Regions from separate parts of the Pseudoalteromonas sp. SR43-3 genome, predicted to be linked through region 1. Evidence: predicted binding sites of a transcription regulator. Region 1 holds the regulator's gene; each other region holds the start of a gene.
What was found. The regulator FliA, encoded in region 1, starts transcription of late flagellar genes. The targets are predictions, from matches to a motif close to CTAAAGNTNNNNNNNNNNNNGCCGATA.
Positions count from the first base shown of each region.

Region 2: the regulator FliA is predicted to act here: its motif matches at 1,583-1,609, upstream of H5088_RS19515 (DUF5610 domain-containing protein).
Region 3: the regulator FliA is predicted to act here: its motif matches at 1,656-1,682, upstream of pomA (flagellar motor protein PomA).

Region 1 is NZ_JACJEC010000005.1:219,031-222,315, forward strand. It holds gene H5088_RS09040 (chemotaxis protein CheA) at 1-140, opposite strand, end outside; gene H5088_RS09045 (protein phosphatase CheZ) at 156-929, opposite strand; gene cheY (chemotaxis response regulator CheY) at 947-1,330, opposite strand; gene H5088_RS09055 (RNA polymerase sigma factor FliA) at 1,371-2,081, opposite strand; gene H5088_RS09060 (MinD/ParA family protein) at 2,108-2,968, opposite strand; gene flhF (flagellar biosynthesis protein FlhF) at 2,961-3,285, opposite strand, start outside.
Region 2 is NZ_JACJEC010000031.1:1,318-4,602, forward strand. It holds gene murI (glutamate racemase) at 1-348, opposite strand, end outside; gene H5088_RS19515 (DUF5610 domain-containing protein) at 414-1,553, opposite strand; gene trmA (tRNA (uridine(54)-C5)-methyltransferase TrmA) at 1,716-2,813, shown strand; gene H5088_RS19525 (DUF523 domain-containing protein) at 2,824-3,276, opposite strand.
Region 3 is NZ_JACJEC010000026.1:37,858-41,142, reverse strand. It holds gene H5088_RS18800 (flagellar motor protein MotB) at 1-826, opposite strand, end outside; gene pomA (flagellar motor protein PomA) at 829-1,596, opposite strand; gene H5088_RS18790 (exodeoxyribonuclease VII small subunit) at 1,918-2,160, shown strand; gene ispA ((2E,6E)-farnesyl diphosphate synthase) at 2,163-3,050, shown strand; gene dxs (1-deoxy-D-xylulose-5-phosphate synthase) at 3,156-3,285, shown strand, end outside.

The DNA.
Region 1 (3,285 bases):
AAACCTCTAAATATAGCGTTTAGTAACTCGGTATCTTCTGGATTATTTTCCAGCTCAACTAACTGTTCAGATAAAAGCTCTAGGATTTCTCCAGCCTCTACAAGAAAGTCTTGTAAAATATCTTCATCGACTTCAAACATGCAGTTACTCTCCTCTTAGAAGCCCAAACTTGATAAAAGATCATCAACTTCATCTTGATCAGATACAACATCATTACGCGATTCTTTATCAATAATAGGGCCTTCAGGACCTGCTAAAGTTTGTGTGGCAACTGGTTCTTTTATTTTTTGTTGTTCTACTTTATTCGCGGTGCTGTTAGTGTCGTCTTGTTCAGCAAACGCAGTTAAAAGATGAAGTAAACTTTCTTCTACTTCCCTAACAAGTTCGATAACACGGCGAATAACTTGACCTGTTAAGTCTTGATAGTCTTGAGCCATTAGTACATTTGTCATTAAGCTTTGAAGCTCATCAGTCTTATGATGAGAGTTGTTCATAAACTTATCGATGCTATGGCAAAGTTGCTTAAACTCACCAAGCTCAATCTCGCGGCTCATTAAACGATCCCATGTCGGTTTGATATGAGATATTTCGTCCGCTAACTGTTGAGCTATAGGTAAACTGGCCTCCACTGCATCCATTGTTTTATTAGCCGCATTTTCTGTCATTTCTATAACATAATTAAGCCGCTTTTTAGCATCTGGAATCGCATCTGTCGTTATATCAGTTAAGCGAGTATCAAGCTCAAAACTTTTAAGGGCTTCGTGCAGTTGACGAGTCAACTTTCCAACTTCAGCAAATAATTCAGACTGCTCTTTAGATGCAGCCTCTAAAATCAACTGATTTGCTTTGTCTTGCTCATCATTTTCTAAAAAAACAACGAGCTGACGAGCTTGTTCTAACGTTATTTGAGGCGCAGCTGGTGCTGGCATAAGCCTCTCCCCCATCATTAGCCTAAGCGTTCAAATACTTTTTCTAATTTAGTTTTTAATGTTCCAGCCGTAAATGGCTTAACAATATAACCATTAACACCAGCTTGCGCTGCAGCTATTATTTGTTCTTTTTTAGCCTCTGCCGTTACCATTAATACAGGGATATGTTTTAACTTATCGTCTGCACGTATTGCTCTTAAAAGATCAATACCCTGCATTCCAGGCATATTCCAATCCGTAACTACAAAATCAAACACTTGATTTTGCAACATAGGCAAAGCTGTAGACCCATCATCAGCTTCTTGAACGTTAGTGAAACCTAAGTCACGTAACAGGTTTTTTATAATGCGTCTCATTGTTGAAAAATCATCAACTACAAGAATTTTCATGTTTTTATCCAAAACATCCCCCAGTGAGGTATTAACCTTTGTTTACTTACTACTAATTTATCCAGTCATTGATTTTAGCTTTAAGCTTAATCATCGCCTGACCATGTATCTGACTTACACGCGATTCACTTACATCGAGTATATGTCCTATTTCTTTTAAATTCATTTCATCGTTATAGTACAAAGAAAGCACCATTGCATCACGCTCTGGTAATGACTTAATTGCACTTAGCAAAGACTCATTAAACCTATCATTTTTAACATTATTAAAAGGTTTATCTTGTGCTAAATCTTGGCCTACGGGAGTAATAACATCCTCATCTACACCAAGGTCTTCAATACCTAATATTTTACTCGTATTCGCATCATTTAAAATATGATGGTACTCATTGAGCGAAATTTCAAGTTTTTCAGCAACTTCTATATCCGTTGGTTCGCGGTTCAGACTACTTTCGAGCTCAGTAATTGCTTCTGCAACTTGCCTGTTTTTACGGTGAACTGAACGAGGAGCCCAATCACCACGGCGCATTTCATCAAGCATAGCACCGCGAATACGAATACCGGCAAAAGTTTCAAAGCTTGCGCCTTTTGTTGCATCAAAGTTTTTGGAAGCTTCTATTAAACCTATCATTCCTGATTGAATTAAGTCATCAAGTTGAACGCTAGGTGGTAATCGAGCAATTAGATGACATGCCACTTTTTTAACAAGTGATGCATGCTTCTCAACAATCACATTTAAATTTTGTGTTGATTGATATCCCATAGCTCTATTCACCAGTGTTGTCATAATTAACCGTTTACTAGTTTCTCAATGAAAAACTCTAAATGCCCAGATGGTTGGTTGGGTATTGGCCATTTAACTGCTTTTGTTGCCAGCGTTTTAAACGCAAGAGCGGCTGGCGAATTTGGAAAGAGCTCTACTATTACTTTTTGACGACGTGTTGCTTTGCGCATATTTTCATCATAAGGAACCGTTGCTACTAGCTCCATTGATACATCTAAAAAGCGGTCGGTAACTTTAGATAGCTTTGCAAACAATTCAGTGCCTTCACGCATACTGCGCACCATATTGGCAACAATTTTAAATTTATAAACGCCGTGCTCACGACTTAATACTTTAATAAGTGCGTAAGCGTCGGTGATTGATGTCGGCTCATCGCATACAACAACCATTACATCTTGCGCTGCACGCGAGAAGCTCAGTACCATGTCTGAAATACCAGCAGCTGTATCTACAATTAAAATATCAAATTCGGTATTCAATTCGCTAAACGCACGAATTAGCCCAGCATGCTCAGATGGTGATAATTCAACCATACTTTGCGAACCCGATGTAGCGGGTACAATTTTAATTCCTGCAGGGCCTTCAACTAAAATTTCATCAAGCTCACATTCACCAGACAAGACATGTGACAAGTTACGCTCTACACGTAAACCAAGCATCACATCACAGTTTGCTAAACCCAAGTCAGCATCTAGCACTAATACTCGATTACCTTGCTGCCCAAGTGCAATAGCTGTATTTAGAGAAACATTTGTTTTCCCTACTCCACCTTTACCACCGGTTACAGCGATAACTTTTACGCCGTTGTTATTGTTTTGACTCATTTTGCGCAGGCCGCTTGCTTGATCTAATACTGTGTTAATCATACATCCCTACTGTGCTTGGCGCCACTGCTTGGTGCCTTGAATGTTGTTCTTTTGTTCTTTTTAAATATAATTGCTCAGCCTTTTTAACTAGTTTCTCAGCATTTGCAACACGAATATCCTCTGGTACTCGTTGACCATTAGTAAGATACCCTATTGGAAGGCGATTTTGAATCGCAATACTAATAATCTCACCCAAACTTAATGATTCGTCTAACTTAGTGAAAATACAGCCACTTAACTGTACTTTTTTAAAGTGACGTACAGTTTCTTGCAATACATTAATTTGTGCTGTCGCGCTAAGTACTAAGTAGCTGCGA
Region 2 (3,285 bases), on a different contig from region 1:
GGCTAATAAGCCAATATGATTTGAACGTGTTAACTCTGCTGCAGGTTTTATTGCTGGCACAACACCTACTATAGGAATATCCGTAATTTGGCGAACAGCGCTGAGTGCAGATGTAGAAGCTGTATTACACGCTATTACAATTAAATCGACGTTAAGCGTGTTGGCTTTGATGAAATGAATAAGTGAACATAATCGGTTAATTATAGTTTGTTGGGATTGAGCACCATAAGGTAGTAATGCATTATCCATAAAATAGCTGTACTGAGCATTGGGGATACTTTGCTTGATATGTTCAAGTACAGTAGTTCCACCAATACCTGAATCAAAGACCATTATATGCGCTGACAAACTACCGTTCCTACTTTACTTTAAGATCGGCAGTTTGCCATGAGGTTTTTATAAAAGAAAGTAGTTTAACTTTGCGTGGCTTCTAAATCAGTAAGCCTGTCGGCTGCTGAATTTAACTGATTAAGGTTTTCGAACATAGACTTTGTATAATCTACTAACTTATCTATTTGTTCCTGATCTTGATTTAACCATTGGAGAATGCCAGCTAGCTGATTTTGTAATCCAAGCTCACCCGCTTTTTCAAAAGCATTTTTAAGGTCGTCATTAAAAGGGGCTAAACCCTCTGCTACTTGTTTTTCTGGTGCTGGTTTATATTCTTCATAGCTTTTAACTGTTGCTATTGTTTTTGTTTGGCGTAAATCCATAGAAAAAGCCACCAGCTGATCGCTGTCTAAACTCAGCTCTTGCGCTTGTTCAAATGCTTCATCTAAATCACCACCAAAAAAGGTTTTACTTAAATCTTGTAAGTCTTCCATCATCGCATTAATAGCTTCTTGCTCTTGCTCGTTTAAGTCACCATTTACCGACATCGAAAATGATACCTGTCGAGATTGCGATGATGAGCTTGCAAACGACTCACTATTACTATTTTGCTGATAGCCACTTGCCGATTGAGATTCAAATGCATCAGCAAAGCTAATACTTACCTCATCGCCTTCTGCTGTAGTAAATTTATACTCTGCATTACTCGTCATACTGACGTATTGGGCCTGGCTTATATTTACGCTGGCAGGTTGTGGGTTAAATAACGACTCTTCAAACTTATCCAGCCCATTGTAAATTCCCTCTTTGGACTTATTAATGCCCTCTTCCATGTCATCATTAAATACGCCTGTACCTTTGAGTTCATCAACAGCGTCATCAATCCCTATTTGGACTCCTTTGCGCGCATCGCCTAGCATATCTTTGAGCTTTTCGTCATCAGCGCCGTTAGCTTTTGCTTTATTTACAGCACTACTTACAAAATCGAGTACGTTTTTTACTATTTCATCAAAATCAAATAGTGGTTTATCTGCTTTTTTTTCTGCGATAGGTAATCCAAGCTGCTCAGCCATTTTATCGCCAAGCACCTTTGCGGCCAACTCTCGGCCTCGTTGTTGATAGCTATCTTGAGGAGACGTAATTGTAGGTTGCTGTATATCAGCTTTATTATTGAATTTATTGATGTTGTTGTTTGGCGTAAAGCCATAATTACCTATTTTCATGATTCGTCTCCTAAGCGTGCGTAGTTTATTATCGGCTATAACAACAAAAACTAAAGTACAATGTTCAATAAAACAGCATAAATGCTAGCCAAAACTAGACAAATACGCAGCGCTCCCTACAATAGCGCCGATAAACAGATCTTAGATAAGGTAGTAGCGTTAATGGCAGTTATTAAAATAGATACCACACAGTACCAAGCGCAGTTAAGTGAAAAAGAGCAGCGAATTAGTACGCAGTTTCAACGTTTTGGTGTGGAGCAATTAGAAGTATTTAGCTCAGAGCCAACTAACTACCGCCAACGTGCTGAATTTAGAGTATGGCACGACGGTGATGATCTGTTTCACATTATGTTTGATCAACAAACAAAAGAAAAAATCCGTGTTGATACATTTGACCCAGCAGCGCCTCTAGTAGGTGAAATAATGCAGGTGATGATTGAAAATCTTAAGCCTTGTGAAATATTACGCCGTAAGTTATTTCAAATCGATTACCTATCAACGCTAAGCGGTGAAATTTTAGTAAGCTTGCTTTATCACAAACCACTGGATGATGAATGGTTAAGTGAAATTAAAGCACTGAAAGAAAAGCTTAGCAGTAAATACAAAATTGACTTTATAGGTCGTGCTCGCAAACAAAAAGAAGTACTAGGTGATGACTTTGTAACTGAACGTTTAACAGTTAATGGGCAAGAGCTTATTTATCAACAAGTAGAAAATAGCTTTACTCAGCCTAATGCAAAAGTAAATATTAATATGCTGGAGTGGGCACAAGATTTATGTAAACCACTTAAAAATGATTTACTAGAATTGTATTGTGGTAACGGTAACTTTTCAATTGCATTAGCGGGCTGTTTTAATAAAGTATTAGCGACGGAAATATCAAAATCATCTGTTCACTCTGCTCAATACAACATTGCTAAAAACAACGTAGAGAACTTAGATATTATTCGTATGTCGAGTGAAGAGTTTACTCAAGCAATGAATGGCGAGCGTACTTTCTCTCGTTTAGATGGTATTGATTTAAAAAGCTATGACTGCCAAACCATATTAGTTGATCCACCACGCGCGGGCATGGATGAATTAACGTGTGACTTAGTGGCTAACTACGAAAGCATAATTTATATATCCTGCAATCCTGAAACTCTTGAGCGTGACCTTGATCACTTAACACGTACGCATAACGTTAAGCGCTTTGCTATATTTGATCAGTTCCCTTATACGCATCACATTGAGTCGGGCGTTTTCTTACAGCGCAAATAACCAGCCAAAATTAAAGTGCCAGTACTTTTATAAGTGCTGGTATTTGCTCTTCACTAAATACTTGAATACCATTTTTTATTAATAATGCTGTAGTTAAGCCTAGCCCTTCGATTTTTACTCCGTGATGCTTTCCATCATATATTGTATTTCGTCCGCAAGAAGGGCTCGATTCTTTAAGTAGAGCAAAACGAACTTGATTCTTTTTACAGAGTTCTAGCGCTATATTAGCTCCAGTTTGAAACTGTTCTGTTACATCTTCTCCTAAATTAGTAACTACACTCCCCTGTATTATTTCAGCAGGAGCTCTAGGAGTAGGAAGCCCACCAGCGACCTCAGGACAAAACACAATTAATCTATTTTGTTTTTGCCACAAATTAAGCTGTGGATGCAAAATTGCGTGTCCTCTGCCATCGTAGCGAACAGGCTGCCCTAGCAAACAACTCGATACTAATATTTTTTCCATCGCTATATC
Region 3 (3,285 bases), on a different contig from region 1:
TTGGAACAAGTGGACGAGTATCAGCTCGCCCCACTACCATCATGCGGTTTTTATCAAACCCTTGCACCGTTTGCAGCTCGCTTGCTACAGCTACAGCTCGCTTTGACGATAAGTCCCAATTATTAATATATAGCTCATTCGATACCTGAAAATCGTCGGTATGGCCAGATACAGTTATTTCGCCAGGTACATCTTTTAACAGTACACCAATATCTTGAATTATGGGTTTAAACTTAGGTTGTAAAAATGCACTACCCGAAGGAAATGAACCATTCTCTCTAATACGAATAATTATTTGCTGCCCTAAAGATTCAAGCTCAATTGCGCCATCTATTATTTGCTTTTCAAGCTGCTGCGCGATTTTTTTAACGAGCTCGTTAGTTTGTTCCTGATCGGCCGCTGAAGTTGCTTGCTCTGACGATTGCTCTTGAGAAGTACTACGAGATTCGCCACCACGTTTGTCCCCGCGCTGTTCTTGCCTGCCGCCAGCTGAGCTTTCATCTCCAGCCTGAAACTCTAACATTTGTTGAGTCATTTCTACTGTTTGTTGTTGAATAGTTTCTATTGGAGTGGGTTCTGGTTTGCCTGGGGTAAACTCCATAGCAATAACAGAGGTACCTTTAGGGATATCTTTTACTTCAATTTTATTCTGCACACCAAAAGCAAACTTCATAGAGCCCGCAATTTGTTTAAACTTAAGTACATCCATTTCTGAAAACGCAAGCAAGAGTACAAAAAAGCACATTAACAGTGACATTAAATCGGCAAACGTTCCCATCCATGCTGGTAGGCCTGGTGGTGGGCATTTGCACTCTTGATCAGACATAATTACTCCTCGGTATCTACTTTGCGTTTAGATTCAGCTAAGTAATTTTTCAAAATACCTTCGATAACTTTTGGATTTTGGCCATCTTGTATACCTAAAATAGCATCTAAAATTAAACGCTGATTCATAGCTTCTTCGTCTTTACGTAGTTCAAGTTTTACCTGAATAGGAATTGCCACAACATTGGCTAAAAACGCACCATATAAAGTTGTTAAAAGCGCTACCGCCATTGCCGGGCCAATTGCTTTTGGGTCATCCATGTTAGATAACATTGCAACTAAGCCAATTAGAGTACCAATCATTCCCATTGCTGGTGCAATATCGGCTAATGACTTAAATAAGCCTGCACCCATTTCATGTCGAGTAGTGGTTAAAGAGATGTCTTTTTGAAGTGTGGCGCGAACAACATCTGCGTCATGGCCATCAACAAGCATGTCGACGCCTTTGCGCATAAATGGATTTGGGATTTCAGCTTCTTCGAGTGCTAAAAAGCCCCCTTTACGAGCTGAATCAGCAAGTTCTACTGCTTTTTCAATAAGTTCTTCTGGCGTTTCAATTTTAAACATAAACGCTTTAGCAACAACTTTACCTATACCCAAAAACTGCGACATGGTGAAATTTGATAAAACAATGAAAAGTGAACCACCAAATACAATTACACTAGAAGGAGCATCGGCAAACATAGCCATTTCACCGCTACTACTCATAAACATAGACATGACAATTAAGCCAATTGCGCCTAGGATCCCGATTATGGTTGCTAAATCCACATTTCCTCCAGAAGTTTCATGCTTAATGGCCTTATCATAAACTTTTATTATTAACTGCTTATCGGCAACATATTGAATTGCTTAAGCCATTTTTATAAATAAACATAAAAAGCAGCCTTTAGCACTATTTTAGATCAAGTTATAAGGGCTACCTAATTATCAATTGATTTATTAAACTAACAGACCGCTATTAAGGCTTTATTAATACACTTGAAATATAATTTAACGTTATAAAGGTAAAAAACCAATATCATCCTTTGACCTAGTTTAGCATTCCCCCTAAAATTGACCCCTAAATTTATTATGTAAGCTGAAATAAAGATGGCGACTAAAAAACCTGAAAACTTAAGTTTCGAACAAGCACTAGAAGAATTATCTACAATCGTTAGTGACATGGAACAAGGTGACTTATCGCTTGAGCAATCGTTAAAGCAATTTGAGCGTGGAATTGCATTAGCAAGTGCTTCATCAGGTAAATTACAGCAAGCAGAACAAAAAGTATCAATTTTGATGGGGAATGGCGAAAAGTCAGTTCTTACGAATTTTGATAATGATATGGAATAGCTGTGAGCATAAATAATTATATCGAACGTGCTCAAAAAGATGTAGTAGCGACCTTACAACAGCATTTTAAACAGCCTCTCGATACTGAAGAAACAGTCAAGAACGCCACCCAGTATGGATTATTTAATGGCGGTAAAAGATTACGTCCATTTTTAGTTTATGCCACAGGTAAAATGCTCGGTGCAAACCAGCAAGACTTACATGTACTTGCAGCTGCAATTGAGTGTATCCATAGCTATTCGTTAGTTCATGATGATTTGCCCGCAATGGACGATGACGACTTACGCCGTGGCCGCCCTACTTGCCATATAGAATTTGGCGAGGCAAATGCAATTTTAGCCGGTGATGCCCTACAAACACTCGCCTTTGAGCTTATTGCGAATCACAAATTCACATGCTCGTCGCAAACACAAGTAAAAATGATTGCTACGCTTGCCCACGCATCAGGCCTTGAGGGCATGGTAGGCGGACAAGGTCTTGACATAGCAGCAACAGATAAAGTAATTACCGTACAAGAGCTTGAGCGAATACATAAGCTAAAAACCGGAGCTTTAATTAATTGTGCAATTACACTTGGTGCACTGTGCAGTGAAAAGGCAGATCAACAAACCTTAGAAAATTTAAGCATTTTTGGGTATGCTATAGGGCTGGCGTTTCAAGTACACGACGACATTTTAGATGTTGAAGGCGATACGGTTACTTTAGGTAAACCACAAGGCTCCGATATTGCCGCGAATAAAGCGACATATCCGGCGTTATTAGGTATGCTAGGCGCTAAAGAAAAGGCGCAAAATTTAATACAACAAGCCCATGAAGCGTTGGCAAATATAGATGCTGACACAACACTTCTTGCGTCGCTAGCAAATTACCTAATTGAGCGTGACCACTAATTTTTGCTCATACGTATTGCAATTAGCACTGACATTATTACTCAACATTAATTATTCGTAAAAGCTTTGAATGAATTAATGTTAGCGAAGGATATATATAAAACCATGACACTTGATAGTAGCAAGTATCCATTACTTAATTTGGTTGACGAGCCAGCCCAATTGCGTGACTTAGCGCAAGACAAACTCCCTGCATTTAGCAATGAGCTGCGCGATTATTTACTCAACTCAGTAT